One region of the Clostridium sp. D5 genome, then DNA from elsewhere that is predicted to be linked to it. Evidence: predicted binding sites of a transcription regulator. Region 1 holds the regulator's gene; the other holds the start of a gene.
What was found. The regulator LexA, encoded in region 1, represses DNA repair genes until DNA is damaged. The targets are predictions, from matches to a motif close to CNAACANNTGTTNG.
Positions count from the first base shown of each region.

Region 2: a site for LexA is predicted at 7,979-7,992, ahead of uvrB (excinuclease ABC subunit UvrB). Genes of this name have one in related genera too.

Region 1 covers NZ_GL870814.1:291,291-307,529, reverse strand. The annotation lists gene ybaK (Cys-tRNA(Pro) deacylase) at 1-115, shown strand, start outside; gene HMPREF0240_RS14960 (aspartate kinase) at 354-1,673, shown strand; gene HMPREF0240_RS14955 (CBS domain-containing protein) at 1,695-2,108, shown strand; gene HMPREF0240_RS14950 (amidohydrolase family protein) at 2,121-2,903, shown strand; gene rplU (50S ribosomal protein L21) at 3,013-3,321, shown strand; gene HMPREF0240_RS14940 (ribosomal-processing cysteine protease Prp) at 3,334-3,678, shown strand; gene rpmA (50S ribosomal protein L27) at 3,684-3,968, shown strand; gene obgE (GTPase ObgE) at 4,298-5,581, shown strand; gene yhbY (ribosome assembly RNA-binding protein YhbY) at 5,599-5,889, shown strand; gene nadD (nicotinate-nucleotide adenylyltransferase) at 5,899-6,513, shown strand; gene yqeK (bis(5'-nucleosyl)-tetraphosphatase (symmetrical) YqeK) at 6,510-7,076, shown strand; gene rsfS (ribosome silencing factor) at 7,098-7,448, shown strand; gene HMPREF0240_RS14905 (extracellular solute-binding protein) at 7,474-8,946, shown strand; gene HMPREF0240_RS14900 (EAL domain-containing protein) at 9,001-12,006, shown strand; gene lexA (transcriptional repressor LexA) at 12,154-12,768, opposite strand; gene HMPREF0240_RS14890 (LysM peptidoglycan-binding domain-containing protein) at 13,005-13,382, shown strand; gene HMPREF0240_RS14885 (ABC transporter substrate-binding protein) at 13,571-15,481, opposite strand; gene HMPREF0240_RS14880 (GGDEF domain-containing protein) at 15,484-16,239, opposite strand, start outside.
Region 2 covers NZ_GL870818.1:131,508-147,746, forward strand. The annotation lists gene HMPREF0240_RS19055 (MATE family efflux transporter) at 269-1,627, opposite strand; gene HMPREF0240_RS19060 (hypothetical protein) at 1,828-2,154, shown strand; gene uvrA (excinuclease ABC subunit UvrA) at 2,993-5,839, opposite strand; gene uvrB (excinuclease ABC subunit UvrB) at 5,883-7,871, opposite strand; gene HMPREF0240_RS19075 (MATE family efflux transporter) at 8,109-9,485, opposite strand; gene HMPREF0240_RS24505 (hypothetical protein) at 9,617-9,757, opposite strand; gene HMPREF0240_RS19080 (rod shape-determining protein) at 10,312-11,301, shown strand; gene HMPREF0240_RS19085 (ATP-dependent RecD-like DNA helicase) at 11,446-13,656, shown strand; gene HMPREF0240_RS19090 (ComF family protein) at 13,761-14,336, shown strand; gene HMPREF0240_RS19095 (hypothetical protein) at 14,391-14,786, shown strand; gene HMPREF0240_RS19100 (hypothetical protein) at 14,790-15,950, shown strand; gene cdaA (diadenylate cyclase CdaA) at 15,999-16,239, shown strand, end outside.

The DNA.
Region 1 (16,239 bases):
ACAGGGGCTGGATTATCTATATGTCAGCGGAGGAAAACTGGGCATGCAGCTGAAGCTGGCCCCCGGTGATCTGAAAAGGGCCGCAGGTGCAGAGTATGCAGATGTTATTTACTGAATTTGCAGAAAATGGAGTTTGGGATTAGATTTATGAATAAAAATGCAGGATTTTTTGTCTGAAAATGCAAAAAAATAAGAAATAATAGATTTACAAGCGGGAATGACTGCGTTATAATAGTTTACCGAGAGCGCAGAAATTTTGAAAAGGTTTTTACTGTCATGCAGCATCTGGCTTTACACGGAGGAATGATGCAGGATAAGGGATACCTTTCTATGTATATTGGAGGAAATGAGGAATGAAAAAAGTAGTAAAATTTGGCGGAAGTTCTTTGGCCAGTGCCGAGCAGTTTAAAAAGGTTGGGGATATCATACGTTCTGATGAATCCAGACGATATGTTGTACCGTCTGCACCCGGAAAGCGGTTTTCAGGCGACACGAAGGTGACTGATATGCTCTACAGCTGTTACGGAACAGCAATCAAGGAAAAGAACTTTACAGATTTGCTATCTGAAATTCAAGACAGATATAATGAAATTATAGAAGGATTGAATCTGACTCTTTCCCTGGATGAAGATTTTGAGATGATCCGCGAAAATTTCGGCAAGAAGGCCGGAAGAGATTATGCTGCATCCAGAGGCGAATACCTGAACGGCAAGGTGGCTGCAGCATATCTTGGATTCGAGTTTGTAGATGCGGCAGAGGTGATCCGTTTTAATGAAGACGGAACTTTCAATGATAAGGTGACAAACGATCTGCTCGCTGCCCGTCTCAAGGATGTTACGCACGCCGTAATTCCGGGATTTTACGGTGCAAAAGAGGATGGAACGGTTGCAACATTCTCAAGAGGCGGTTCTGACGTCACAGGTTCACTTGTTGCACTGGCCGTTTCAGCGGATTTATATGAAAACTGGACAGATGTTTCAGGCTTTCTGATTGCAGACCCCCGGATTGTCAAAAACCCAAAATCTATAGAGACGATTACATATAAAGAACTGCGGGAGCTTTCCTACATGGGGGCAAGCGTGCTTCACGAGGATGCCATCTTTCCGGTAAGAAAAGCCGGAATACCGATTAACATCCGCAATACCAATGCGCCGCAGGATAAAGGAACATTAATTGTAGAAGGAACTTGCAGACAGCCAAAGTATACCATTACCGGTATTGCTGGTACAGATGGTTTCGCTTCCATCACAGTTGAAAAGGCGATGATGAACTCCGAGATTGGCTTCTGCCGTAAAGTGCTTCAGGTATTTGAGGCAAACGATATTTCTATTGAGCATATGCCGTCCGGAATTGATACGATGACGATATTTGTCCATAAGGATGAATTCGAGGAGAAAGAGCAGCAGGTACTTGCGGGAATCCACAAGGAGGTGGATCCTGACCATATCGAACTGGAATCAGATCTTGCACTGATTGCTATTGTAGGCCGGGGAATGCGTGCTACCCGCGGAACAGCGGGCAGGATTTTCTCAGCCCTTGCCCATGCGCATATTAATGTTAAAATGATTGACCAGGGGTCCAGTGAGCTGAATATTATCGTAGGTGTCAGACATGATGATTTTAAAAATGCCATCAGAGCCCTGTATGAAATTTTTGTATTAACACAAATCTAAGGAAAGGTAACGGATTTAGTTATGAACATTCTGTTCTTTTTAAAACCGAAAAATGAAGTTGCTTATATCTATAATGACTGTACGCTGCGTCAAGTGCTGGAGACAATGGAGTACCACAAGTACGCATCCATTCCGATGCTGAACCGGGAGGGCGAATTTGTGGGGACGGTCACAGAAGGCGATCTGCTCTGGGGGATCAAGTCTTATAAAAATCTGGATATCAAAAGTGCTGAGACTATTTTTATTCGTGATTTCCCGCGCAAGGCAAACTTTGATGTGGTTCCTGCCGATGCGGACATGGAAGATCTTGTAAAGACGGCTATGAACCAGAACTTTGTGCCCGTTGTGGATGACCAGAATAAATTTATCGGTATTATCACCCGCAGAAGCATTATAGAGTACTGTTATGATAAGTTGAATGATTGCGATAAGTAGAGGCAAAATAATATGATCGATTTTCATACACACATTTTCCCAGATAAAATTGCCGGCAAAACATTGGGGTTTTTGAGCGCCAGATGCAGAACCGTTCCCTTTACAGACGGAACGGCCGATGGTTTAAAAGCTTCCGGGCAGAAAGCTGGCATGGATATTTCCATAGCCCTCCCGGTGGTTACAAAACCGGCCCAGTTCGAAAGTATTAACCGCTTTGCAGCACAGTTTCAGGAAGGGGAGATTATCTCGTTCGGCGGACTCCATCCTGACAGCAGTGACTACAGGAGCGAGCTGCGTACTCTGAAAGATATGGGGGTTAAGGGGATTAAGCTGCATCCTGCATATCAGGAGACCATGTTTAACGATATCCGCTACAAACGAATTGTTTCTTATGCATCAGAGCTGGGGTTTATCATTACAGTGCACGGCGGCTATGACCCGGGATATCCGGACTGTATTTACTGTGCGCCGCAGATGGCTGCTGAAGTGATTGATGAAGTGCAGCCGGAAAAGCTGGTAATTGCCCATATGGGAGGGTTTAAGTGCTGGGATGATGTTGAACGCTGTATCGTGGGAAAGCAGGTTTATCTGGATACGGCTGTAGTATTTGGTGAGATTGATGACGGACAGTTCGTGCGCATCTGCAGGAATCATGGCACGGACAAGATTTTATTTGCTACAGATTCTCCATGGACCGGGCAGGCAGAATCTGCAGAATACATGAACAGGCTTCCGTTCACAGAGACGGAGAAAAACAGGATTTTTGACGAAAATGCCAGAAAACTATTGACTTAATAAATTTTCGTGTGCTATACTACAACGGTATGCCGCGCAATGAGGTTTATAAGTTCTGTCGTTCTGACAGACACCGTAATTGGCGAGTAATGATAATAGGAGGTGCCATATGTACGCAATTATAGCAACAGGTGGTAAACAGTACAAAGTAGCCGAAGGCGATATCATTAAAGTAGAAAAACTTGGGGTAGAGGCTGGCGAGACTTATACATTTGACCAGGTACTTGCAGTGAACAACGACAATCTTGTTGTTGGAAATCCGACAGTCGAAGGTGTAACAGTTACAGCTTCTGTAATTGGCGACGGCAAAGCTAAAAAAGTTGTCGTTTACAAGTATAAGAGAAAATCTGGATACCATAAGAAAAATGGTCACAGACAGCAGTATACTGCAGTTAAGATTGACAAGATCAACGCATAACCCGGTGACAGAATGATTAAAGTAACGATTTATAAGACTGACAAGCATGAATATGTAGGTTTTGATGCACAGGGACATGCCGGATACTCTGATGAGGGTATGGACATTGTATGTGCAGCGGCCTCAGCGCTGATTATCAATACGATAAATGCGATTGAGAGATATACATCTGATGAGATCTCTGTTGTGACAGATGACTCGGAAGATGCACAGGGGCTGATTCAGTTCAGATTTACCGGTGAGAAGCCTACACATGATGCTGATCTGCTGTTAAAGACTATGATTCTTGGGTTGGGAGAAATAGAAGATGACAGCGAATATGAACCATACATTGATATTATCTTCGAGGAGGTGTAATAACCATGATGAAGTTGAACCTTCAGTATTTTGCTCATAAAAAGGGAGTTGGTTCTTCCAAGAACGGCCGTGACTCTGAGTCTAAAAGATTAGGTGCCAAAAGAGCTGACGGACAGTTCGTTAAAGCCGGCAATATCCTTTACAGACAGCGTGGAACAAGAATTCATCCAGGCGTGAATGTAGGACGCGGCGGAGATGACACACTGTTTGCTTTAGTAGATGGTGTTGTCAGATACGAGAGAAAAGGAAGAGATAAGAAACAGGTTTCTATCTATCCAGTAGCTGAATAATTAGTTTAGCACACACGGCCTCAGACCTAACAGTCTGAGGCCTGTTTATTATCTTATAGGAAAGTTCGCCTATAAGATAATAAAGCCCTCCCGGCGGGATGCGCACTGCGGCGTAAGATGTAGATGTCGCGATGCGACCGCCGCAGGCGCGAGTTTCGCAAGCGAAACTCTATTTTATTCTGAGAAATATCAACAGTTCAGGCTTGCCTAAACTGTTACATAGGATATGTGAAATCAGGGAATTATGAATAGTAAAAGGAATTATGTTGTGATATAATAAGAAAGATATTGAATTGGAAAAAAATAGATAATAGAAAAGGATATATAATATGTTTGCAGATAGAGCGAAAATTTTCATAAGATCCGGAAAAGGCGGGGACGGGCACTGCAGCTTTCGGAGGGAACTTTATGTTCCAAACGGCGGACCGGACGGTGGCGATGGGGGAAAAGGCGGCGACCTGATTTTTGAAATAGATGAGGGCCTGAATACGCTGGTAGACTTCCGTCATAAAAGAAAATACGCGGCCAGCGACGGCGAGGAAGGCGGTAAGCGCCGCTGCCACGGAAAAGACGGTAAAGATCTTGTATTGAAAGTACCGGAAGGAACCGTACTGAAAGAATCGAGAACAGGAAAAGTCATTGCAGATATGTCCGGGGATAACCGACGCCAGATCGTTTTAAAAGGCGGCAGAGGAGGACTTGGCAATCAGCATTTTGCAACCTCCACCATGCAGGTGCCGAAGTATGCACAGCCCGGACAGCCGGCCATGGAACTGGAGGTAAACCTGGAGCTGAAGGTCATCGCAGACGTTGGCCTGATTGGATTTCCGAATGTCGGAAAGTCAACGCTGCTTTCCCGGGTTACGAATGCCGATCCGAAGATAGCCAATTATCACTTTACAACGTTGAATCCGAATCTTGGAGTGGTAGATCTGGAAGGCGCCAAGGGATTTGTTATGGCAGATATTCCAGGACTGATTGAAGGAGCTTCCGAAGGCATCGGACTCGGACATGAATTCCTGCGCCATATCGAACGGACAAAGATGATGATCCATGTGGTCGATGCGGCGGGCACGGAGGGCCGTGACCCGGTGGATGATATCTATAAAATCAATGCAGAACTGACAGCCTATAATCCAGAGATTGCAAAGCGTCCGCAGGTGATTGCCGCCAACAAGACAGACCTGATATACAGCGAAGATGAAGATCCTGTGGACAGGCTGAGGGCGGAATTTGAGCCAAAAGGAATGAAAGTATTCCCTATTTCAGGAGTATCCGGCCAGGGAATCTCAGAGCTTTTATATTATGTGAGCGGACAGCTCCAGAATATGGATGTAAAGCCTGTTGTGTTTGAGCAGGAATATTTCCCTGAGGATGAGCTGATCTATGAAGATCTGCCTTATACAGTGGAGAAAGAAGGCGAACTGTATGTCGTGGAAGGTCCGAAGATCGAAAAGATGCTTGGTTACACGAACCTGGATTCTGAGAAGGGCTTTGCGTTCTTCCAGAAGTTCTTAAAAGATTCCGGCATCCTGAAAGACCTGGAACAGGCGGGCATCCAGGAGGGTGAAACAGTTAAGATGTACGGTTTACAGTTTGACTATTATAAATAAACAGGAGATAAAATAGAATGACAACAAAACAGAGAGCTTATTTAAAAAGCCTTGCCATGACAATGGACCCGATCTTTCAGATCGGTAAGTCCAGTATTACTCCGGGACTTACCGAAGCAATTTCAGAAGCCCTGGAAGCCAGAGAGCTGATTAAGATCAGCGTCCTGCAGAACTGCGCAGATGATCCGAGAGAACTGGCAGAACTGGTTGCAGGACGGACACGTTCCCAGGTTGTACAGGTTATCGGCAAGAAGATTGTATTATACAGGGAAGGAAAAGACGACAAGAAAAAGATCGTACTTCCGTAGGAGGATTTTATGAGAATCGGCATCATGGGAGGCACATTTGACCCGATCCATATAGGGCATTTGCTTTTGGGTGAATTTGCCTTTGAAGAGTTTAAGCTGGACGAAGTATGGTTTTTACCGAATGGTAATCCACCTCACAAAGATACAGAAGAGATGGACACCCTGCTCACTCACAGGATTGAGATGGTAAGGGCAGCGATCAGCGGTTCTCCGCACTTTAAGCTGTCCCTGCACGAGGCCAGGGCAGGGGTTCATTCCTACACTTACCGGACGATGCTGGAGTTCCATGAACAGTATCCGGGCAACGAATTTTATTTTATACTGGGAGCAGATTCTCTGTTTTCCATTGAACAGTGGAAGTATTTCAAAGAGATATTTCCTACCTGTACGATACTCGCTGCCATGAGAGACGACAAGGATGTGGGAGATATGAAGAAACAGATTGTATATCTGAAAGAGACGTATGGGGCCGATATTAAACTGCTCCGGGCACCACTTCTTGAGATTTCTTCAACGACGATCCGGGAGAGGGCTGCGAAGGGACTGACGGTACATTATTTTGTGCCTGACGCAGTGGCTGAATATATAAAAGAACATCATTTATACAGGGAAGTGGAGTCATGACGGATATTACGGGAATTCAAAAAAAACTGGAGAAAAGATTAAAACCCGAACGCTATGAGCATACGCTGGGAGTCATGTATACCGCAGCTTCGCTTGCCATGTGTCATGACGCGGATATAAGCAAAGCTATGCTGGCTGGGCTGCTTCATGACTGCGGAAAGTACTGCTCCGGCAAGGAACAGATCAGATTATGCAGGGAATTCAATATTACGCTGACTGAGTCTGAGAGAAAGATGCCTGCCCTGATACATGCAAAGCTGGGGGCATATCTTGCGGAACATGAATATAATATTAAGGATTCTGATATCCTGGGCGCTATCACTTATCACACCACGGGAAAGCCGGAGATGTCGCTGCTTGAGAAGATCATTTACATCGCCGACTATATCGAGCCGGGCAGGCAGGAGATTCCTGTTCTGAGTGAAGTGAGAAGTGCAGCATTTTCAAATCTGAACAGGGCGGTGGCGCTCAGTGCCGGTTCTACTATTTCATATTTGCAGAATGTGGGCAGGGAGATTGACCCGGCGACTGTCAGAACTTATGAATTTTATCACACAAATTAAGAAGGTAAAGGAGATTAATGTATGGAACAGGCAAGAAAAATGGCGCGTATCGCCTGTAAAGCGCTGGATGAAAAGAAGGGGGAGGACATTAAGGTGATAGACATTGCCGGTGTCTCCGTGCTTGCGGATTATTTCATAATAGCCAACGGCAGTAATGAAAGCCAGGTGAGGGCTCTGGTTGACAATGTTGAAGAATGCCTCCATAAAGCGGGCTTCGTACTAAAACAGCGTGAAGGCTATGGAACTGCAAGCTGGGTGCTGCTCGACTTCGGCGATATTATCGTGCACATTTTCGATAAGGAGAACCGACTGTTTTATGATCTGGAACGCATCTGGCGTGACGGGGTGGATGTAGATATCGAGGCGCTGTAACAGGTAAGCGGATGAAGGAGATACAATGATGAAGCGCGTATATAAAGCTGCAGTCTGCTTAATAACAGCTGCCATTCTTTGCCTGACAGCCGGGTGTTCTTCTGCAGAAGAAAAAACAAAAGAAAAAGAGAGCCTGCTGGATCCGAAGAAGCCGGTATCAATTGAGGTCTGGCACTATTATAATGGTGCACAGCAGGATGCATTTAACGAGCTGGTGGCAGCGTTCAATGAGAGCCGGGGAAAAGAACTGGGGATTAAGGTGAAGGCATCCAGTCTTGGAAATGTGGCTGACCTGGAAGAGAATGTTCTGGCCTCCATCGACGGAAAAGTGGGAGCCAAGGATATCCCGAATGTATTTGCGGCTTATGCAGACACGGCCTATGCGGTAGATCAGAAAGGCATGGCTGTGGATTTGATGGGATATATGACTGAGGATGAGATCAGTGAATATATGAACAGCTATATTGATGAAGGTAAATTTTCTTCAGAGGACACCCTGAAGATATTCCCGATTGCCAAAGCAACAGAAGTTTTTATGCTGAATAAGACAGACTGGGATAAGTTTGCTGATGCTACAGGTGCTTCTCTTGAGGATATCTCCACAATTGAAGGAATTACAGCTACATCAAAGGCGTATTATGAATGGACAGACAGCATAACAGATAAGCCGGATGACGGGATTGCTTTCTTTGGCAGAGACGCCATGGCCAATTACTTTATCATAGGGGCACGCCAGCTGGGTACAGAGATTTTCTCTGTCAAGGACGGTAAGCCGGCCCTGAATTTTGATAAGGATATTGTACGAATGCTTTGGGATAATTATTACGTGCCCTATATCAATGGTTATTTTGCTTCCTCCGGAAAGTTCCGCAGTGACGATATAAAGACTGGAAATATACTGGCATTTGTCGGCTCTTCAGCCGGAGCAACATTTTTCCCGGATCAGGTAACCCTGGATGATGAAAATACATATCCGATAGAGATGCAGGCTTTTGAGTGTCCGCGCTTTGAAGACGGCGAAAAGTATTCTGTACAGCAGGGTGCCGGTATGGTTGTCATGGAAAAGGAAGATAAGGCGGAGATAGAAGCTTCCGTGGAATTCCTGAAATGGTTTACAGATACGGACCGCAATATAAAGTTTGCGGTAACGTCCGGATATCTGCCTGTTAAAAAAGAGGCCAATGACAAAGAGCTCATTAATAAAAGTATTGACAGCACGGATGACAGCGTTATTCAGGTTCTGGATGCCTCTCTGACACAGATTGAAGAAACTACATTATATACGACCCGTGCCTTTGAAAATGGCACTGATGCACGTAATGTACTGGAGTATTCATTGTCAGACAAAGCAAGCGCGGACAGAGAAGCGGTAGAAACCGCAATACAAGGCGGCGTGTCCAGAGAAGAGGCTGTCAGCAAGTTTGATACAGATGAGAACTTTGAAAGCTGGTATGAGGAGACGCTGGCTTCTCTGGAAAAATTGGTGGACAATAAATAAAATCCGGTTCTGCATAAAACGTATGGCAGATTGAAGAGAGGAGGGCATAGCGGAATGCGTATTAACAGACGAAAGGCACAGCCTATACTGAGAAGAATGCTGATTCCCATGGTCCTCCTTACTTTAACTGAAGTGATGCTTCTTTCGGGAACTTTTATATTCGGGGGAGCAATCCAGGAGCTCGATGAGAATGCCAAAGGCATTGTACAGGGAAAGGTATCAAATCGTACAAGTTACCTGCAGAATGAGATGATCAACAGCTGGTCCAATGTCTCTTATACAATTCAGGTTATCAATGAGACGGCGGAAAAATTTGACCAGGACGGTACGATCGACCTTGATAATATAGGGAAAAACTCTGATGCCTGTTTCCCGCTTGTCTCAGAGATTTCCGGAAATCTGATCGAAATGCTTCGTTCCAATAAAGTGACCGGAGCATTTGTTGTTTTTAATACAGATGATCCGGAAATGCTGAGGAAGCAGAAGTCATTTTCGCGGCCGGGCGTCTATTTCCGGGATCTGGATCCCGATACAAGCGCTTCTGTCCGCAACAGCGATCTGCTGATCGAGAGAGGTTCCGTTGACCTTGTACATAGCCTGGACATTGCTACGGACAGTGCATGGAAGCCGCAGTTTATATTTAAAGCGGAAAATGAGGAGACTTACGACTTATTACTGAATCCCCAGGAACAGGGCTATAAGAACCCTGAAGCAGCTTCGCTGACAGAACTGGGTTACTGGGGGAAGCCGCATACGCTCACGGACGATGATAAGATAATGATATCCTACACTGTACCTCTGATTACTTCAACAGGTAAAGTCTATGGTACTCTGGGGATGGAAATCACTCTGGATTATCTTGCTACGATGCTTCCATCCGAAGAACTAATGAAAGATAAGCCTTCTTCCTATCTGCTTATTGTAAAAGATGCGAAAACAGGAGATTATATGACCGTTTTTTCATCCGACGATAGTATTGTACCAAATATGGAAATCCTGGATGTGTCAAGTACAAATAACGGAGAGCTTTATTTCACCGGGACTGATAATGAACGCTATAATATGGATATGGAATATCTGCAGCTTTATGATTCCAACGGCCCCTTCGAATCCGACCAGTGGGGACTTGCAGGAGCAGTTAAGGAACACGATCTGACTGAGTTTTCCAGTCATATTATGTCCTATATTATCGTTGCAATTATTCTGACAATCATTATGGGGATAGCTGGCAGCGTGCTTGTAAGTTTTATGATATCCCGGCCGATCCACCTGGTTTCAAAAAATATACAGCGGATGGACACGAAGAGAAAAATAAGGCTCCCAAGGACGAATATTTATGAGTTTGATCAGTTGGAAGAGTCTATTGAAAAGCTGAGCCGTGATGTGATAGATTCTGCAACGAAGTTTACACAGATCCTGAACAAAGCAAGTATACGGATAGCAGGATTTGAGATTGATATGAATAGTAAAACTCTCTTTATGACGGATGGCTTTTTTCATATATTTGGCAAAGAGATTGTTTCTGCCAGGAATATGGATGTGGAGTCATTCATCAGAGAGATGAAAGAGCTGGAAGTCTATAAAGAGGAGGAAGCCGAAGACTATGTACTGTATAAAATGCCATACAGGGAAAAGGAAATTTATATCAGGCTCAGTTATTCCAGCCTGGAAGACAAAAGAGTAATTGGGATTGTGGAGGATATTACAAAAACCATACAGGAGAAGCAGCTGATTGAACACGAACGCGACCATGATCTTCTTACAGGCCTGAAAAACAGGAGGGCATTCCAGCGGATTATGCAGCAGCTCTTTGAGAAAGGCGAGACATGTCTGAAAAAGGCGGCGCTGGTTATGATGGATTTGGATAATCTGAAGCAGATCAATGACAAGTTCGGGCATGATTACGGTGATAAATATATCCAGGCTGCTGCGGACAGTTTCCGCAAATATACACCTTCCAACACGATTATATCGCGTAATTCAGGGGATGAGTTCTATATTTTCTTTTATGGATACGATACGGAGGAGGAGATCACTCGGATTCTTTCGGGGTTGAAAAAGGGGATTGATCAGGAATATATCCTGCTTCCGCCCATGCAGCGGCTGAAATTAAAAATGTCCGGAGGTATTTCCTGGTATCCAAGAGATTCCCGCCATTACGGGCAGCTCCTGCAGTATTCTGATTTTGCCATGTATCAGGTGAAACACTCTACTAAAGGTGAAATCAGCGATTTTGACCTGGGTGCTTATCACAGCGAAGAATATATATCACAGAACCGCAGGGAGCTGACAGAGCTTCTGGAACGTGAAAAAGTAGAGTATTATTTCCAGCCCATCGTAGATGCGCATACCGGAGAGATATATGCCTATGAGGCCCTTATGAGGGGAACAATGCCGACATTACGCAATCCGGCAGAAATCCTGGCACTGGCAAGGGAAGAACATAAACTGGACAAAGTAGAAGAACTGACATGGAAAATGGCAACTTCCACATTTGTTCAGCATGTTAGAAATAAACGGATCAAACCGGATTGCAAAGTATTTATTAATTCGCTGGCGGATTACAGGCTGAGCAACCGGATGATTGAGTTTATCGAATCCGAGTGCAAAGGGTATCTGGATCATTTTGTATTTGAAATTACCGAGTATGCAGAGACGGATAAAGAAGCCATGGATGTAAAACGGGTTCTTGTGAACCGCTGGAATACCGATTTTGCACTGGATGATTATGGAAGCGGGTATAATGGCGAAAGAATCCTTATTGAACTTGCCCCTAAGTATATTAAAATTGACAGAGAGATTATATCCGGCATTCACCTTAATATCGATAAGCAGAAGATTGTGGAAAATACAATTTCCTATGCAAAAGAGCGGAATATCAAAGTCATTGCAGAAGGAATAGAGATGGAACAGGAGATGCATAAGGCGATGGAACTGGGCGTTGATTATATGCAGGGATATTATCTGGCACGTCCATATACGGAGCCACCTCAGATAAGCGAATATATTTTGGAACAGATCAGAAAAGACCGAAAAGGGATCCCGACGGAATGCAGTTAGGATTATAGTCATTAGAAACACAAGCGTGCAATAATTGAGCAGAAAAGTGATAAAGACATGCAGCCTTGAGGCTGCGTGTCTTTATTTGATATTGCCTTTGTTTAATTAGTCTGGCGTTATAAAGATATCCCCGCTCAGGATATGCTTTTAGAAAAAGCGGAAGACTCCGATAACCTTTCCAAGAATTGAGACTTCTTTTACTATGATAGGCTCCATGTAGTCGTTTTCAGGCTGGAGACGGTATACGCCTTCTTCTTTGTAGAAGGTCTTGACGGTGGCCCCGTCTTCTACAAGTGCAACTACCATATCACCGTTGGATGCGGTATGTTCCTGTTCTACGAGTACCATGTCGCCGTCCAGAATTCCTGCGTTGATCATACTTTCGCCCTTTACAGTCAGCATAAAGGTCTGCTTGTTCGGCATGAATTCCATGGGGATCGGGAAGTAGTTCTCAATGTTCTCCTGGGCCAGCAGCGGCTCCCCTGCGGCTACACGGCCGACAAGCGGAACATTCACCACCTCGCGTCTGGTCAGGTTGAATGTATCATCTAATATCTCTATGGCTCTGGGCTTCGTTGGATCACGCCTTATATATCCGTTCTTCTCCAATGTCTCAAGATGAGAATGTACGGATGAAGTAGACTTTAAATTAACAGCCTCACAAATCTCGCGTACAGCAGGGGGGAATCCCCGTTCTAATATCTGTGATTTTATGTATTCTAATATCTCCAGCTGCTTTTTGCTGATCTTACCCTGTGACATATAACCCTCCTTAATCCGTTAAACCCGACAGCTCAACTCATTCTATAAACATAGTACCATAGTTAAAATTAAAAAGCAAACACTTGTTGCGAAAATATGTTCGAAAAACAGCAAAACAGTATTGACAAACATTTGTTCGTGTTATATAATTTAAGGCATGAAGAACAAATGTTCGATACAGCATAACGAGAGGGAATAAATTAATCAAAAGAGAGTTATAACGGGGGGAGCCGCAGATGAGGAGAGAAAGAAATCGTTCAATGGTATGTGTAACTGAGAAGCGCACGGTAGATCATAAGAGAATCCTGGTATTATGTATCACAGCAGTATTTTTTATATTTGGAGCATGCACTTTGTTCGGAAATCTTTTGATTTCAGCACACGGCAGCCGTACAGAGGAACCTGTTAACTTTAAGTATTTTAAGAGTATTGAGATTCAGCCGGGAGATACTTTATGGGATATCGCTGAAGAATATATTACAGAAGACTACAAATCAGTTACAGAATACGTCATGGTATTAAAAGAGATGAACTCACTCAGCACAGATGATATTCAGGCGGGCCAGAATATCATGATTGCCTATAACGACACGGAGTTCAATAGCCAGGAATAAACAGACTGGTGAAAGAAAGTCTGACAGGCCGCTGGATAAACAAAGCTGAGTGACAGAAGTTATTATAGAAGGATCAATTTACTATTTACTGTTATATAGATAAAGGTATCAATATACATCCCTATGTATTGATATATAAACTCACCCAGAGACAGTCTGCAGAACACCCCGCAGACTGTCTCGTTTATTTATCTCATACCATGAACGAAAACCAATCGCCCGTCGCGGACAGGAGAGAGGAGAGCGGCAGATTCAACGGCTTTGGATACAACGTCATACGATAAAATATTGGATTTTTCACAAGTTTCAAGGTATTCTTCCGGCACTGAGCCTTCAGTTACAGTAATCGTATAAATGCGTTCTGGGTCGATTTCGGTGCCATCTGACGCAGTAATCTTTTTCACCCGGTTACCAGGCTCTGCAGTTGGGTCGAATTTCATTTTAAGTCCGGATATATAGTAAAACCACCCCTTTTGGTTGTTCTCAACGCTGATCGAGTATTCCAGTGTTTTAAGAAGATTTTCGCCTGTGATAGTGGCCTTCCACAACGCCCCGTTATCGTTGGATTTTAAATCAGGCATAATACGGTTTATATCAGTAAGTGTTATATCACCACCATAGATCCGACCGCTGACACCCTTGCCATTATATTTACCGTCCTTACCATTATCTAAAAACAGAGCAAACTCGCTGTCTCCCCATTCCTTCATTGTATCTGCAACAAAATTGCCGGTCTCAGTGAGTGTGAAATCCTCGCTTGCACTGCCCAATACCAACGCTGCTGCAGGCGCAGGCGGATTGACGTTCTGCTTGTCTACCATGGTAATTACGTCTTCTTTGGTCAGAGTGCCGTCAAGAAGGCCTGCAAGTCCTGTACGCAAAGCCTGCTGTGAATTTTTCAGGGTAGGAAACACTGCATACCGCCCATTACTAAGTGCTGGAACAAGCGCATCCATCTCGGACGGGATGTTCTGTTCAAACCCTATAAGGCTTGAGAACATGCCGTCTGTATCCGCTGTGAGAGCCTGTTGTCCATCAGGAGTGGATATGTAATTCATAATTTCCATGACTATATCATATTTGTCCTTGTTTTCCGGTTCGGCTAACTGCTTATTCAGACCAATATAGCAAACCATATACAGGCGGGCCCAATCGCCTTCATCGTAGGGATTGAAAAACGGCATCAGCGCGAATTCATCGGTTGTTCCTGTTTGCTGGTATCCCATTTTTGCCATTAATGCGGAATCTTCCACCATAGCACACTGCCGTGTAAATAGCATCTTTTCACGATCGGAATAGTCGATGTCCAAATCAGACTTTTTCCAAACCCCTGCATCTGCCATTTGCATAAATACGTCAAGTGCGCCACTGAAATGCTCGCCAAAGCTGCCATTTCCCTGATTATAGCTGTCGATCCACTGCAAGTCCTTTGGGGTGCTGAAATAGCTGCCGAAGTTATAACCAGTAAATGCGGTATCAAGCACCTCACTATTTTTAAATCCAAGTTGAATTGAACGAATACCACTTTGCTCAATAGTCCTGCACAACTCAACAAAACCATTATAATCAGTTGGAACTTCCCAACCGTTCTCCTGAAACAGGGTCTTATTATATACAATACCGCGCACCTGAGCAGGACCCGGCAGATAATACAGCTTTCCATCTCTTGAAATATCATTGAGCACAGATGTGTTATACCGATTTGTAAACTCCATGCCGGAAAGATCGAGCAGGGTTTCACTCCAGTATTCTTCGCCCACATTAAGAGGCCATGTCATGACAATATCTGGAATATCATCATGTTCAAGACGTGCAGCGTATTCATCAATTCCCATATCACGAGTGTAGTTACCCACTTGAACCAGGTTAACGTTGGGAAAGCGTGCTTCAAGTGCTTCCTCGAATCTGCTAATGGAAAATGCATATTTTACCAGCACACTAATGGTAGTTTTTCCTTCGGCAGAAGGCTTTTGAGTTAAAACATCGCCGCTATCCGTTATATCCTTTTTTCGCAGGGACAGGGATAATACTATAGCTATTATCAATGCGGCAATTATTACACAGCAAAGTATATATTTATTCCTTTTACCTATCTTCATAATCAGCCTTCCTGACTTTTTTCCCTGTCATCATGCAGCAGCTTTTCGAATGAGGGGATATCCATTGGTTTTGCAAATACATAACCTTGAATAAAGTCACAATTTACACGTTTCAGCATATCCACCTGACTGCGCTCCTCAACACCTTCCGCAACAGTCTCCAGTGACAAAGCCTTTGCCATTCTGATTATATTAGTTACAACAGCTTCTGTGCGGCTCATGTCAATGTCATTTCCATGGAAAAATATCTTATCCAGTTTTAGCACATCTACAGGGAGGTTTTTTATCAAATTCAGGGATGAATAGCCACTTCCGAAATCATCCATTGAACATTTAAATCCTGTCTCCTTAATATTGCGGATAATATCAATAAAGCTGGTGTCATTATCAAATATCATGCCTTCGGTTACTTCGATTTCGATGAGTGAGCGGTCTATGTTGTAGTTATCGGCAATCCGGCAATATTCAAAGATAAAGTTCTTGTCCTTAAAATGCAGGCGGGAACAGTTTATCGAAACTCTTATAGGATCTATACCATTATCAATCCAGCGTCTTAAGGTAGAACATACTGTTTCAAATACAAACAGATCCAGTCGGATGATAAATCCGTTTTTCTCAAACAGAGGTATAAATTCATCCGGGTAAATCATGCCTTCATTGGGGCTTTTCCACCTTACAAGTGCTTCAGCACCGCCGATCTTTTCTTCGGGAAGACGATATTTGGGCTGCAGAAACACCATAAATTCGTTATCTTTAAG
Region 2 (16,239 bases), on a different contig from region 1:
GACGCGGGGATGTAAGTGCATGCTGGTTTTCGGGGCTTTCCACTCGCTAAGCGCATCTAAAGAGAAAACGGCCGGATTTTATGGAACATGAAGGATTCACTGCGCTGTCTGATGACAGCACAGCTCAGCCTTCAATGATATTTGATTTTGTGAATCAAATATCATCCATAAAATCCGGCCGTTTTCTCTTTAGATCCGCTTAGCTTATTCTTTGCATTCCGGTTCATTGGTTATACGGTGTCTGCCATCTGGCTACTGCGTTAAATGGCTATTTTAAGTATTTTTTCTGTGCAATAGTGTACATATAGAACAGCAGCCAGGCGGGCAGTATTATGCCTTTGAGGACGCTTGAGATGCTGATGCTCCACCAGATACCATTCAGTTTCAGGGCGGTAGCGGACAGGGTGATTGCCAGGGGGATGCGAAGTGCGTTGAAGGCGATTCCGATGAGGGAAGGGGGCAGTGTTTTGCCCAGTCCCTGAAATGCACCGGCTGATGCGGTTTCTGTGCACATAAAGAGCTGGGAGAGGGCCAGAATCCGCAGATAATCTACGCCCATGGGGAGGATGTCTGCCTCCGGGATGAAGATGCGAAACAGGATTTCTGGAAAAAGGAGGAGGGCGAGAGTAGTAAAAAGGCCCCAGGTGCACATGATCTTGAGTGCAGTGAAGTAGCCTTTTCTTACACGGTCATTTTTACCTGCACCGTAATTCTGGGCAACAAACGCATTCACTGCACTTCCAAATCCCTCGGCAGTCATCCAGGATATGGATTCGATCTGGCTTCCTACTTTCTGGACCGCAACTGCGGCATCTCCCCAGCCGGCAATCAGCCTTGCAATCAGCATGGAAACTCCGGTAAAAAACAGATTCTGGACGGCAGCGGGAAGTCCTACGAGAAGGATATCCTTCATGCGGTCTATAGATGGCCGCTGCAAAATGTGAATATTCGAAAATATAAGAGTATCCTTCCGAATACGCAGTATATAGATTACAAAAACCATGACCTGAGCAAATACGGTGGCGATTGCGGCACCTTTTACGCCGTGGCGGGGCAGTGGTCCCGGTCCGAATATCAGAAGCGGATCCAGAACCAGATTGATGACCAGTCCGATGGTTGTAGACCAGAAGGTGACAATACTGTTACCCATTGCGGTCAGAAGACCGGTAAGTATCTGGTTCATGAAGTTAAATACAATTCCGCCGCAGGTGATCGCCAGATACCACCGGGCATCCAGAATAACTTCCGGGCTGTTGAGGCGGAAAAAGCCAATCAGTGGATTATTAAAAATTACGGATATCACGCCATAGAGAAGTCCAAATAACAGACCCATCTGAAGAGAAGCCGTGGCATACTCCACCGCTTTTTTCTCTTTTCCTGCTCCCAGTGACTGGGCAGTAAGTACCTGCCCTCCCATTCTTGCAAGCATGGTAAAGCCGGCAGAAAGCCAGATATACATGCCGGCAGCCCCTACGGCGGCCACAGCATTGCTGCTGATCCGTCCAATCCAGAGCATATCGGTCAGATTATAGGCCATCTGGATCAGTGAAGTTCCCATGATAGGCAGAGCCAGCCTGGCTAAAGACCCCGCAATGGGTCCGTTTAACAAATCAATTCCTTTTTTCATTATGTCAATTCCTCTTATATAGCAGATTTTTTCATATCTGTAATATTAAAACAGCCGTAATATTATACCATGGAATTCCATGATATAACAGGGGAAAGCCGGACATAGCTCCATTTTATTATGCAGTAAAGGAATTGACTTGTCTGACGCCGCAGGACTATAATAGCTGTAATACATATAAGAAAAATGGAGGCGTTGATATGACAAAAGTATTAATTCAGCCGGGTCCATGCGGACTTGACACACAAGTAGAAGCAATTTCAGAAGACGGGATGGAGGTACAGGTAAAGATAGCGTCAGGCTGTGAACCCATCAATAAGATGACGGAAGCATTAGGCGATACATGGGATGCCTACGATGTCTGTCTCGGCAAACCAGGAACCGGTCCTCTTTACGAGTATGCAGCAGAAAAACTGCCGGGGCATGCATCCTGCCCTGCCATTGCCGGAATTATAAAATGTATCGAAGTAGAATGCAAACTGGCACTCCCAAAAGATGCCTCAATCACCTTCATAAAGGAAGAGTAGGGCGCGAGGTTTTGAGTGAGTGGATGGGGGCCGCTGTCCGGAATCGCAGAAGTCCTCTTTGGGATGCTGCTTCGCGGTGTAACGGCCGCTAAATCAAAATGAAAGCCAGCATGATGGACACCGCCGACAAACACGGGAATGCCGATGCATTCCCGCTTGAGTCGGCTTATTCGCAGGACTGGAAGTCCTGCGAATAGTCCATATGCTGGCTTTCATTTTGATGTAGCGGCCGTAACACCGCAAAGACGCATCCCAAAGAGGACTTCTGCGATTCCGGACAGCTACGTGCATCCAGTCGGAAGAAAAGCTCTCTTGCCTCGGGAGGCTTCCGAGACGGGAGCAGCGGATGTGAGCCGGCAGCCAGGTATGATTGCCTCTCCTTAGAAATTAGCAGGAATCCTCCGCAAGCTCCAAATACGATATAACACTTCCCCTGCATAACCAAAACTACATATCCATCTCCATCCGCCTCTCCCGTCAGCAGTCCCCCTATAAGAGGAATTATAACCGCCTTGATGCGCCCAGCCTGTCATAAATGTGGGGCGGGATGCCGTCTGGAGAAAAGAGGAAGGGGTCTGGAAGTATAGAGCGCACGGTCTAGAAGTGCTTACGCAAAAGGAACTGTCCATGAGGGATGGGAAGTGATTTTCCAAAATCACTTCCCAGTAACAACTTAGACTAGAAAGCATCAGGCTTTCTAGTCGATTGTTGTTACGTGCCCTCATGGACAGTTCCTTTTGCGTTAGCACTTCTCCGTAAGCGGGTTACTTCCAGACCCCTTCCTCTTTTCTCCAGACGGCATCCCGCTCCACATTTATGACAGGCGTCCGCTTCCCCATTATCCCCTCTTAAGCACAGCATCAACGTATTTGCCTGTATAGGATTTGGGGTTCTTTGCGATTTCTTCCGGTGTTCCGGTTGCGACAATGGTTCCTCCCTTATCGCCCCCTTCAGGTCCGATATCGATGATATAATCGGCAGTTTTGATAACATCCAGATTGTGCTCAATTACGATGACGGTGTTGCCGTCGCCGGAGAGACGTCTGAGGATTTCGGTCAGTTTGTGCACATCGGCAAAATGAAGGCCTGTTGTCGGTTCATCCAGGATGTAGACGGTCTTTCCGGTGCTGCGTCTGCTCAGTTCTGAAGCGAGCTTGATTCTCTGGGCTTCTCCTCCGGATAATTCCGTGGATGGCTGTCCCAGACGGATGTAGGAGAGGCCTACATCGTTGAGTGTCTCCATTTTTCTGCGGATGCTTGGAACATGCTCGAAGAAGTGCAGCGCTTCCTCTACGGTCATGTTCAGGACGTCGTAAATCGTCTTTCCCTTGTATTTTACCTCCAGTGTCTCGCGGTTGTAGCGCTTGCCTCCGCAGACTTCACAGGGGACGTATACGTCCGGGAGGAAATGCATCTCTATCTTCAGGATACCGTCACCGCTGCAGGCCTCGCAGCGGCCGCCCTTTACGTTGAAGCTGAAGCGTCCCTTTTTATAGCCGCGTGCTTTGGCATCGGGAGTTGATGCAAACAGGTCCCTGATCAGATCGAACACTCCGGTATAAGTTGCCGGATTAGAACGCGGTGTACGTCCGATCGGAGACTGATCAATGTCGATGACTTTATCGACCTGATCTAATCCTTCGATCCGCTTGTGCTTTCCGGGAATTGTTCTGGCTCGGTTCAGTTCTTTTGCCAGTTTTTTATAGAGAATCTCGTTTACCAGGGAGCTTTTGCCGGATCCGGAAACCCCTGTCACGCATGTCATAATTCCAAGCGGGATATCCACGTCAATGTTTTTCAGATTGTTTTCCTGGGCACCGATAATTTTGAGATAACCGTTTGGCTCTTCTCTTTTTTCGGGCACCGGAATTTTAATCTTGCCGCTCAAATATGCCCCGGTGATGGAGTTCTTATTTTTCATGATTTCCTGCGCAGTTCCGACAGCGATTACTTCTCCGCCGTGCTCACCTGCGCCGGGGCCGATGTCTACAATACAGTCTGCAGCCAGCATGGTGTCCTCATCGTGTTCTACAACGATCAGAGTATTGCCCAGGTCGCGGAGATGCTTCAACGTGCCGAGCAGCTTATCATTATCCCGCTGATGCAGGCCGATACTGGGTTCATCCAGAATATAAGCAACGCCTACCAGACCGGAGCCGATCTGGGTTGCCAGACGGATTCTCTGGGCTTCCCCGCCGGAAAGAGAAGCGGTTGCCCGTGCAAGAGTCAGATAATTCAGGCCGACATCCATCAGGAACTGAATGCGGGCTTTGATTTCCTTCAGTATCTGCCCGCCGATCAGCATCTGCGTCTCGGTTAGCTGCAGCTCCTGCAGGAACTTCTGCAGCTTATTGATGGACAGAGCGGTGACGGCAGCGATATTCTGTCCGCCTACAGTCACGGCAAGGGCTCCTTTTTTCAAGCGCTGTCCCTTACATTCGGAGCAGGGCGTGATATTCATAAAGGACTCGTATTCGGCCTTCATGGTTTCGGAACCTGTCTCACGGTATCGGCGCTCTACATTTTTGAGAAGTCCTTCAAATGTAACATCATAGACGCCTTCTCCGCGCTGCCCTTTATAATATACCTTTATAGACTTTCCGTTTGTACCGTGGATTATAACATCATGTATTTTCTTTGGATACTTTTCAAATGGTGTATCCAGATCGAACTTGTATTCCTGGCACAGGGCATCCAGTATTGCTCTGGTAAAACTGGACTTGTCGGTGCAGGACTGCCAGCCGATAACCGTGATAGCGCCCTCACTGATGCTGAGTGACGGATCGGGTATGATCAGGTCTTCTGCAAATTCCATCTTATATCCCAGGCCGAAGCAGACAGGGCATGCACCGAATGGGTTGTTGAAGGAAAAGCTTCTCGGCTCAATCTCTTCAATACTGATCCCGCAGTCGGGGCAGGCAAAGCTTTGACTGAAATTCATGGCCTCACCGCCGATGATATCCACGGTGAGCAGGCCCTCTGCAAGACTCAGTACACTTTCCACGGAATCCGTCAGCCTCTTTTCAATGCCCGGTTTCACTACAAGGCGGTCCACAATGATTTCGATATTATGCTTGATATTTTTATCCAGGGTGATCTCCTCTGACAGTTCATAGAGATTTCCGTCTATGCGTACACGCACGTAGCCGCTCCTTTTCGCGCGCTCCAGGAGCTTGGCATGGGTTCCCTTGCGTCCCCTGACTACGGGGGCCATAAGCTGGATCTTAGTCCCTTCAGGCAGGCTCATCACCTGGTCCACCATCTGGTCTACCGTCTGTTTCATGATCTCTTTGCCACATTTCGGGCAGTGCGGAATTCCGATTCGGGCGTAGAGGAGACGGAAATAATCGTAAATCTCCGTTACGGTCCCGACAGTAGAACGGGGATTGTGGTTGGTTGATTTCTGGTCAATGGAAATCGCAGGAGAGAGCCCCTCGATGCTCTCCACGTTGGGCTTTTCCATCTGTCCGAGAAATTGTCTTGCGTAGGAGGACAGTGATTCCATATATCTGCGCTGACCTTCCGCATAAATCGTATCAAATGCGAGAGAGGACTTCCCGGAACCGCTGAGTCCGGTGAGCACAACAAGCTCGTTTCTGGGAATATCCAAATCTATATTTTTTAAGTTGTTTTCATTTGCGCCGCGTATCTTGATGTACTTTCTGGCGTCCATTTTTTTGCCCATGTTTTGTCCTTTCTGTTACTTCTTATCTGTTTGTCCTGACCTGTCAGTCGTCCAGGCCGTTCAGGACCTTCTTTAGTTCCACCAGCTTATCTCTGAGCTCTGCGGCGGATTCAAAGTTCAGTTCAGCAGCAGCTTTTTTCATCTGTTTTGACAGGTCTGAGATTAATTTTTCCAGTTCTTTTCTGCTCATGGATTCGGGATCTTTTTCCATCCGCATCTCTTCGGCGGCTACTTTTTTGGAAATACTGATCAGGTCACGCACAGACTTCTGGATGGTCTGCGGTGTGATGCCATGTTCCTCATTGTACTGCATCTGTATCTCACGGCGGCGCTGTGTTTCTTCCATAGCAGTCCGCATGGAGTCTGTAATCGTGTCTGCGTACATGATAACATGTCCCTCTGCATTACGTGCGGCACGGCCGATTGTCTGGATCAGCGATGTCGCGGAACGCAGGAATCCTTCCTTGTCTGCATCCAGGATCGCTACCAGTGTGATCTCCGGAATATCCAGACCTTCTCTCAGAAGGTTAATACCAACCAGGACATCAAACACATCCAGACGCATGTCCCGGATGATTTCCGTGCGTTCCAGAGTATCAACACCGGAGTGCAGATACTTGACACGGATACCGACCTCGCGCATGTAATCCGTCAGGTCTTCCGCCATCCGTTTGGTGAGGGTTGTCACCAGAACCTTATTCTTTTTGGCGATTTCTTTGTTCACTTCGCCGATCAGGTCATCGATCTGTCCTTCCACCGGACGAACAGTGACTTCGGGATCCAGCAGCCCGGTGGGACGGATTACCTGCTCTGTCCGAAGAAGCTCGTGTTCTTCCTCATAGACGTTTGGTGTCGCTGATACGAACATCACCTGATTAATCTTGCTCTCGAATTCCTGGAAATTAAGCGGCCGGTTGTCTTTGGCCGACGGCAGCCGGAATCCAAAGTCCACGAGGGTGGATTTGCGGGACTGATCGCCGGAGTACATTCCGCCTATCTGTGGAATGGTCTTGTGGGACTCATCGATCATGATGATAAAATCATCCGGGAAATAATCAATGAGAGTGTAAGGCGGCTGTCCTGGCGCGAGTCCGGCCAGATGCCGGGAGTAGTTCTCGATGCCGGAACAGAATCCGGTCTCTTTGAGCATCTCAATATCAAAGTTCGTGCGTTCGGCAATCCTCTGTGCTTCCAGCAGTTTATCCTGTCGTTTGAATTCCTTTACCCGCTCTTCCAGCTCTTTTTCGATCGCAGTCACTGCGCGTGCGATATTCTCCTTGTCCACAACATAATGGGATGCGGGAAAAATAGCGATATGCTTCAGCTCGTCTTTGATCTCACCGGTCAGGATGTCAATCTCTGTAATCCGCTCCACCTCATCGCCGAACCATTCGATACGGATGGCAGTATCCTCAGAGTAAGCGGGGATTACCTCCAGGACGTCTCCGCGCACCCGGAAGGTTCCGCGGTGGAAATCCATCTCGTTTCTGTCATACTGGATCTCAATCAGCTTGGCCATGACCTCGTCTCTGTCCCTGGTCATGCCCGGGCGCAGGGAGATCACCATGTTCTGGTAGTCCATCGGACTTCCCAGTCCATAGATGCAGGATACGCTGGCTACGATGATGACATCCCGCCGCTCTGCAAGAGCCATAGTGGCAGACAGCCGGAGTTTGTCAATTTCGTCGTTGATGGCGGAGTCCTTTGCAATATATGTGTCCGATGAGGGGACATAGGCTTCCGGCTGGTAATAGTCGTAGTAGGAGACAAAATATTCGACCGCATTATGGGGGAAAAACTCTTTGAATTCTCCGTAGAGCTGCGCGGCCAGGGTTTTATTGTGGGCGATGATCAGAGTGGGTTTGTTCAGCGCCTGAATGACATTGGCCATGGTAAATGTCTTGCCGGAGCCGGTAACGCCGAGCAGGGTTTCAAATTGATTTCCCTCTTTAAAGCCCTGCACCAGGTCGGCAATAGCCTGGGGCTGGTCGCCGGTAGGGGCATATTCTGATACTAATTCAAAATGATCCATAAACCTGATACCTCCATATATTAACAATTCCCTGAATTGGGAATTTCATACTCGTATAGTGTCAGATATGATTATAGCAGAGGTTTAAAAAAAAGTACAGAGAAAATCGAATGTTTGTTCTGTTTATTTAAGACAAATTATTTAGTGGCTGGAACAGACTGCTGAGAATTAAAACAGCCTCCAAAACATTGTTCTGGAGGCTGCTGCATCTCATGGGTTTTCATTTTATTTTTTAAGTTATGCCGAAGTTTTTGATATTGCTTTCGGATAATTGAAAATATTTTTCTTAACAATATTATAGTAAATAATACATACAATAATTGTACTTGTAGTAGCGGTAGGTGTTGCGAGAGACAGGTGGAACAGTGTTGCGCCTGCCATATGGCTGTAAATATAAGCCGCGGGAACACGCATAACCCATGAATCCCAGAACGCCTGGAAAAATACAAACTTTGTACGGCTGCAGCCATTGTAAAATCCCATAAAGCAGAATAGAATACCAACCTGTATACAGTCAACAGAGAATCCTTTGAGATACTGTGCCGCTGCAGCGATAACTGTCTGATCTGCAGTGAAGATCGAAGCCAGCGCATCGCCATGGAAACATACAAAATAGAATACGATCAGTCCGGTAACAACAGAAGTCCCCATACCATAGAACAGTGTTCTTTTGGCTCTTTCCGGCTTCTTAGCCCCCATGTTCTGTGCAATAAATGCAGACATAGACTGCATGTAAGAGATCGGTATCAGCAATACGAAACTGACAACACGCCATGCAATACCGTATCCGGCCGCCATGATAAGTCCCATGCCGTTTGCAAATGTATTTACAGCGAGAAATGAGATCTGAGTAACAAGATCTTTCATTGCTACAGGTGTTCCAATTGAAAACATCTCTTTGATCTTTTCTTTATCGAATCGAATGTAGCTTAATTTGAAGACAAATGGAAGCTTTGTGAATCTGATGATAATAATTGACAAAATAAGGCTTATGGCCTGGGCGCCTACGGTAGCTATGGCTACGCCCTTTACCCCCATATCAAATACGGATACTAAAACAACATCACCAATAACATTAATTACACAGGCAATAATGACGAAAACTAACGGAAGAATAGAATTGCCGATGCCTCTGAATATACAGCTTAGCAGATTATATCCGACAATAAAAATCAAACCGCTGCAGCATATTGATAAATACTGAACCGCAAAATCATGAGCTTCTACCGGCACGTTCATAGCATTTACCAATAAAGGTGTTATGACAACCATGATAACAGTTAAAATAACGCCAAAAACAGCAAATATACTAATTGAAGCTCCCATAGATTTAGCAGCGCTTTCGCCGTCATTTTCTCCTATGTACCGCCCAATAGCTACAGTCACACCCATAGCGAGTCCTGTGACAACGACCTGAAGGAGATACATGACATTACCGCCCGAGGATACAGCAGCACTCTCGGCAGGCCCGCAGTAACGGCTTATAACAATTAAGTCAACCGCACTGTATAAAGCCTGTAAAAACATAGAAATCAGAATCGGAAACGTAAACTTAAGAAATGGGGACAATATGGGTCCCGATGTAAAGGTATTTGTCTCATTATTGTTGCTCATCTTTAAACCACTCCTCTCATTAAGTGCAAAATACATTGAAAACCACAGATTTTGTTGATGCAGAAATAACTTTATAAACAACCTTAAGAACATACTCTCAGTATTGCTGCTAATCTTCAGCTTAGCTCTTTCTATGACGTCTCTACTAAAAAAGAGCCCTTGGTACCGGGCTGAAAATCAAAGCGCAGTTTCTGCAGGACACTTGCAGGAAGGGCGGACAGCATACTTAAAAAATAGGATATGAGCACTACGATACTCATACCAAACATCATTTTCCACCTTGCCTCCTTTTACAGTTTTTTATCACGTGATAACTTCTTTATAAAAATATTTTAGCATTTGTTTGCTTTTCCAAACAGTGAACACTGCACATGCATTCTTTAATATAAAAAAGGATAACTTCTGACTTTGCAAAAGTTATCCTTACATTTTCCATTTCATCCTCTCCATTTTCATAACAAGACAACGGGTATAGTTATATTATAAGGAAGTGATAGCTATAATTCAACAATTTATTATAATTGTTGAATGTATTAACATAAAAAACTTTAGAACTCAGCATACTAGCATCAGACTAGTATCATTAGGAAAAAAAGGTCGTATTCTGGCGTATGTATTTTTATAATCCTTAAGAAAAACTAAAAATACAAAAAAGGGGTTTCCATTTTTGGAAAAGTTTATTATACTATTGGTGCAAGTTGGGGAGAGACTGCACCGAGGAAACAAAGGAATTCATAATATACTTGAATGATATTTCTGCCGGAGGCAGAGAAGTACAAATGAGTGGAGATAAAGAGTAGTAAGGGTTGTGGAAGGGAGCGTTAATATGTCTGTAGATATCGGGATAGATTTGGGAACAGCCAGTGTGCTGGTGTATGTAAAAGGAAAAGGGGTTGTGCTGAAGGAACCGTCCGTTGTGGCATTTGACAGGGATACGAATGTCATCAAGGCAATCGGGGAGGAAGCGCGCCTGATGCTGGGAAGAACACCCGGTAACATCGTAGCGGTGCGCCCGCTGCGACAGGGAGTTATTTCAGATTATACTGTGACAGAGAAGATGATCAAATATTTTGTACAGAAGTCTCTTGGAAAAAGGACGTTTAAGAAGCCACGTATCAGCATCTGCGTGCCGAGCGGCGTGACGGAAGTCGAAAAGAAGGCTGTAGAGGAAGCTACATTTGCTGCAGGGGCAAGAGAGGTACACCTGATAGAAGAACCGGTTGCGGCGGCAATCGGAGCGGGGATTGATATTTCCAAACCCTGCGGGAATATGATTGTGGATATCGGCGGCGGAACCGCAGATATAGCGGTTATCTCCCTGGGTGGCACGGTGGTCAACACTTCGATCAAGATTGCAGGGGATGATTTTGACGAAGCCATTGTGCGCTACATGAGAAAGAAACATAATCTGCTGATCGGAGAACGGACGGCGGAAGATATTAAGATTAAAATTGGGACAACATATCCTCTTGTTGAGGAAGAGACTATAGAAGTCAGGGGACGGAATCTTGTGACAGGCCTTCCGAAAACAGTCACGGTTACGTCTTCAGAAACAGAAGAAGCGCTGCGGGAGGCGACAGGGCAGATTGTGGAAGCGGTAATTGCCGTGCTGGAACAGACCCCCCCGGAGCTTTCAGCGGATATTCTGGACAGAGGAATTGTACTGACCGGCGGAGGTGCCATGCTGCGCGGTCTGGAAGAACTGATTGAGGAGAAAACGGGGATTCATACGATGACGGCCGAGGATCCAATGAAGGTTGTGGCCATCGGAACCGGGCAGTTCGTTGAGTTTATGAGTGGCAGGAATGACTTCTAAGGGAGGAAGTCAGGGTGGGACAGACTACTTCAGACGGTACAGGATGCTGCCGGAAGGAGTCTGTCTTAATTTATGTTACGGAGGAGCCTGCCGGATGTCTGTAAGACATTTGGAAGAAGGAGAAGCTCCGGTTGGGAGGAAATTGTGGAAGTAGTCACCGGATATGTGGAGCACATTGTGTTCCGCAATGAGGACAATGGATATACTGTATTTAATCTGGAAAATGAGGATGGGGAGACTACCTGTGTCGGCAGTTTCAACTACATTAATGAAGGAGAGATGCTGGAACTCCATGGGGATTTTGTGAATCACAGTGTATATGGAAGCCAGCTCAAAGTGAGTTCGCATGAGGTGAAAGAGCCGGAAGATCTGGTATCCATAGAACGATATCTGGGTTCGGGGGCAGTGAAGGGTGTCGGTGCCGCACTGGCAGGACGGATCGTCAGGAAGTTTAAAGAAGATACATTCCGGATCATCGAGGAAGAGCCGGAACGGCTGTCGGAGGTGAAGGGAATCAGCGAACGGAAGGCCAGAGAGATTGCGGAGCAGGTGGAGGAAAAGAAGGATATGCGCCGGGCCATGATCTATTTGCAGAAATATGGCATATCCACAACCCTTGCCGTGAAGATATACAAACATTATGGAACGAAGCTGTATCAGGTACTGGAGGAGAATCCGTATCAGCTTGCAGATAATATAGAGGGGGTGGGCTTTAAGACTGCCGACGAGATTGCATCCAGGATTGGGATACATACGGATTCGGATTTCAGAATCAGGAGCGGAATATTTTATACACTGCAGCAGTCGGCCATGGAGGGGCATATTTATCTTCCTCAGCAGGTGCTGGCGGCGCGTGCAGGACAGCTTTTGGGAGTGGAGATCCAGGATGTGGAAAAATATATCATGGATCTCTGCATTGAGAAGAAGACGGTCCGTAAAGAAGAACAGGGGGAGATCAGGATCTATCCGGCCCATTATTATTATCTGGAACTGAACACGGCCCGGATGCTGCACGATCTGAACATTGACTGCAGCATGCCGGAAGATATGATGGAGAAACGGCTCAGGAAAGTGGAAAAGCAGGAGGAGATTTCTCTGGATCCCATGCAGCACAGAGCGGTGATAGAATCTATAAAACACGGCCTGTTGATTCTGACCGGGGGGCCGGGAACCGGAAAGACAACAACGATCAATACGATGATTCAGTTTTTTGAGAGCGAGGGAATGAGTATTCTGCTGGCGGCGCCAACCGGAAGAGCTGCCAAGAGAATGACGGAGGCAACCGGCTACCAGGCACAGACGATCCACCGCCTGCTGGAGGTCAGCGGGAATCCTGAGGAGGAGGGCAATGTAAATGGTTTTATACGGAACCGGCAGAATCCTCTGGAGACGGATGTGCTGATTATCGATGAGATGTCCATGGTAGACCTTCCGCTGATGCATGCCCTTCTTTCTGCAGTAGTGGAAGGCACACGTCTGATTCTGGTGGGGGATGTGAACCAGCTGCCTTCCGTGGGTCCGGGGAGTGTGCTGAAGGATATCATAGCATCGGGCAGATTTCCCGTGGTGACGCTGACGAAGATTTTCCGGCAGGCAGGTGAGAGTGATATTGTGGTAAATGCCCATAAGATCAATGCGGGAGAGCCTGTTGTCCTCAATAATAAGAGCCGGGACTTTTTCTTTTTAAAGCGGCAGGAGGCCGACGTAATTATCAGTGTGGTGATCACCCTGATTCAGAAAAAGCTTCCCAGATACGTAGATGCAGCGCCCGCAGAGATTCAGGTGATGACACCGACCAGAAAAGGCCTGCTGGGGGTGGAGCGGCTGAATACAATCCTGCAGCGGTATCTGAATCCTCCGTCGCCTGAAAAAGCGGAGAAGGAGAATGGACAGAGACTGTTCCGCGTGGGGGATAAAGTAATGCAGATTAAAAATAACTACCAGCTGGAGTGGGAAATCTGCACCAAATTCGGCCTTACTGTGGATAAAGGCACCGGAATTTTTAATGGCGATATGGGGATTGTGAAGGAAATCAATTCCTATGATGAGTCGCTGGTTGTTGAGTACGATGAGAAGAGACAGGTAAAGTATCCCTTCGAGATGCTGGAAGAGCTGGAGCTGGCATACGCCATTACAGTGCACAAATCTCAGGGAAGTGAATACCCTGCAGTTGTCATACCGCTTCTGCAGGGGCCGCGTATGCTGTACAACAGAAATCTACTGTATACGGCGGTGACCCGGGCAAAAAAATGCCTGACGATTGTAGGGAGTGAAGCGACATTTCAGGAAATGATACAAAACAAAAACGAACAGAATCGTTACACAAGCCTGGCAGAGCGTATACAGGAATTTTAAATCTGCTCTATCCACAGGTCTGCCCGTTTTGCGGCAGTATATCCGGGGAAGGCATCTGCAGTGTCTGTAAAAAGAAAATAATCTATATTCAGGAACCGCGCTGTATGCGCTGCGGAAAGCCGCTGGAAAAGGCGGAACAGGAATACTGCAGAGACTGCAGCAGACAGGATACCGTCTATGAACAGGGGCGGAGCGTGTGGGTACACAGGGAACCAGTTTCGCGGGCAATCTATAAGTTTAAATATGAGAATAAAAGAAATTACGGGCGGATTTTTGCTGGGGAAATGGCGGAACACTGCGGGGCGCAGATCAGGCGGTGGGGAATTGAAGAGATCATTCCGGTTCCGCTTCATCCCGCCAGAAAAAGAAAACGGGGATATAATCAGGCGGAAATACTGGCAGAGGAGCTGGGAGGTCTCCTGAACATACCGGTAAGTAAAGACGTGCTTTACAGGATACGCAATACCAGACCACAGAAAAGCCTGAATGATACGGAGAGAATCAGGAACCTGAAAGGGGCTTTTGCAGTGGCGAAAAATCAGAAGCTGAAGGAAAAAGTACTGCTTGTTGATGATATCTATACGACCGGCAATACGATCCGCAGAACTGCAAAAATGCTAAGGCTTGCAGGTGCTCAAAAAGTGTATTTTTTGACTATAAGCATTGGACAAGGACTCTGAGTATATGCTATACTAAAAATGATGTTTATTTGGAAAAAACTTAGAGGTGATGAAATGTTAGATAAAGAGCGCATCAGGCTGATGACCAGGATGGCGGAGTACGAGAACACTCTGGCGCCGGATGATCTGAAGATCAGCACTTATTACAAAAAGGATTATTCAAGCCTGAACACACTGATTACAGCGATCTGGATTACAATCGGATACGTTATGGCAGCCGGGCTGTTTGTGCTGTGCAACGTAGATGCTCTGCTGAAGGATCTGACAGTTGCAAAGCTGATTATTATGGCAGCTGTTGTCGTTGGTGCATATATTATATTGCTTGTGGTTTACTGTGTGTGTGCTGCCAGTTTTTATAAGTCGAAGCACAATAAGGCCAAACAGCGTGTGAAGAAGTATTACCGGGACTTATCCCGTCTGGGAAAGATGTGTATGAAGGAGAAAAAATAAAATATGAGTACTTTACTTGTCTGGAAAGAGCAACTGCAAAAAATATATGCGAAGTATTCCACATATATTATAAAAGCATTACAATTTGTATTGGGTCTGTGTGTGTTTGGCCTGATTAATTCCAATATCGGTTTTATGAAGGCGGCTTCCTCTATTGTGTGTACTGTGGGGCTTTCTGCCGTATGTGCATTTTTGCCTCTGGTAGTGATGGTTATTGCGGCTACATTGCTTGTACTGCTGCACTTATATACCTTATCCATGCCGATTGCTCTGGTGTCTCTGGTTATCTTTCTGATCATGTATATCTTTTATTTCCGGTTTACACCGAAAAAAGCATGGCTCGTACTGCTGACGCCCGTTGCGTTTGCGCTGAAGATACCATTTATTATACCGGTTGCCTTTGGATTACTGGGAACACCTATCTGTGTACTTCCGGCTGCGTTCGGAACAATCGTCTACTATATGCTGCATTTTGTAAAGATGTCATCCACAGCCCTTAAGGGCGGGGATGCCAAAGGACTGGTTGACAGCCTTATGGTTTTTACAAAACAGTCTCTGACAAATAAAGAGATGTGGGTGATGGTGATCGCGGTTGCGGTAAGCCTTCTGATTGTATACGCCGTGCGCACAAGATCTGTTGACCATGCATGGAAGATCGGATCTGTTTCCGGGGCGATCATAGCAATCGTTATCGGTGCAGCGGGAAATATTACACTGGATGCACATCTTTCATACGGCACTCTGGTAGGAAGCGGAGTCGCAGCTATATTGGTGGGGCTGGTACTGGAGTTTTTGTTCTTTTCAGTGAACTATTCCAGGACAGAGCGTATGCAGTTTGAAGATGATGAATATTATTATTATGTAAAGGCTGTTCCGAAGATCGTTGTATCTGCGCCTGAGATGAGTGTGAAGCATATCAATGAAAGACAGGAACAGAATGAAAAGCTGGAGACAGAAGACGGCCAGGAGACGGTGCTGATTCATACTTCTAATGTGCAGAGAGCAGCTGGGGGGCAGCCGCGTCCGCAGAAGAAGCGTCCGGTACCGAAGCAGGGCGAACGGCCGAAAAAGATCGATCATGCCAGGGCAGCCGATGAAATTCTGCTGACAAGAAGTCTTACAAAAGAATTGGGAATTAACCTTGAAGATCTGGAAGATAAATAATAAAATGATTAAAGGGAGTATCTAATAATTAAGACAGGAGGTGGCAGAATGGAACAGTGGATCAGAACTTTTTTTGACAACTATGTGAGCGACATGTACTTTCCGAATGTTCACCTGACAGATATCATAGAAATAATCATTGTAGCGGTCATTGTTTACGAGATTATGCTGTGGATCAAGAACACAAAGGCATGGATGCTTCTGAAGGGAATGATAGTTCTCGGTTTCTTTATACTGGCAGCGGCAATTTTTCAGATGCATACGATATTGTTCCTTGCCAGAGAATCGA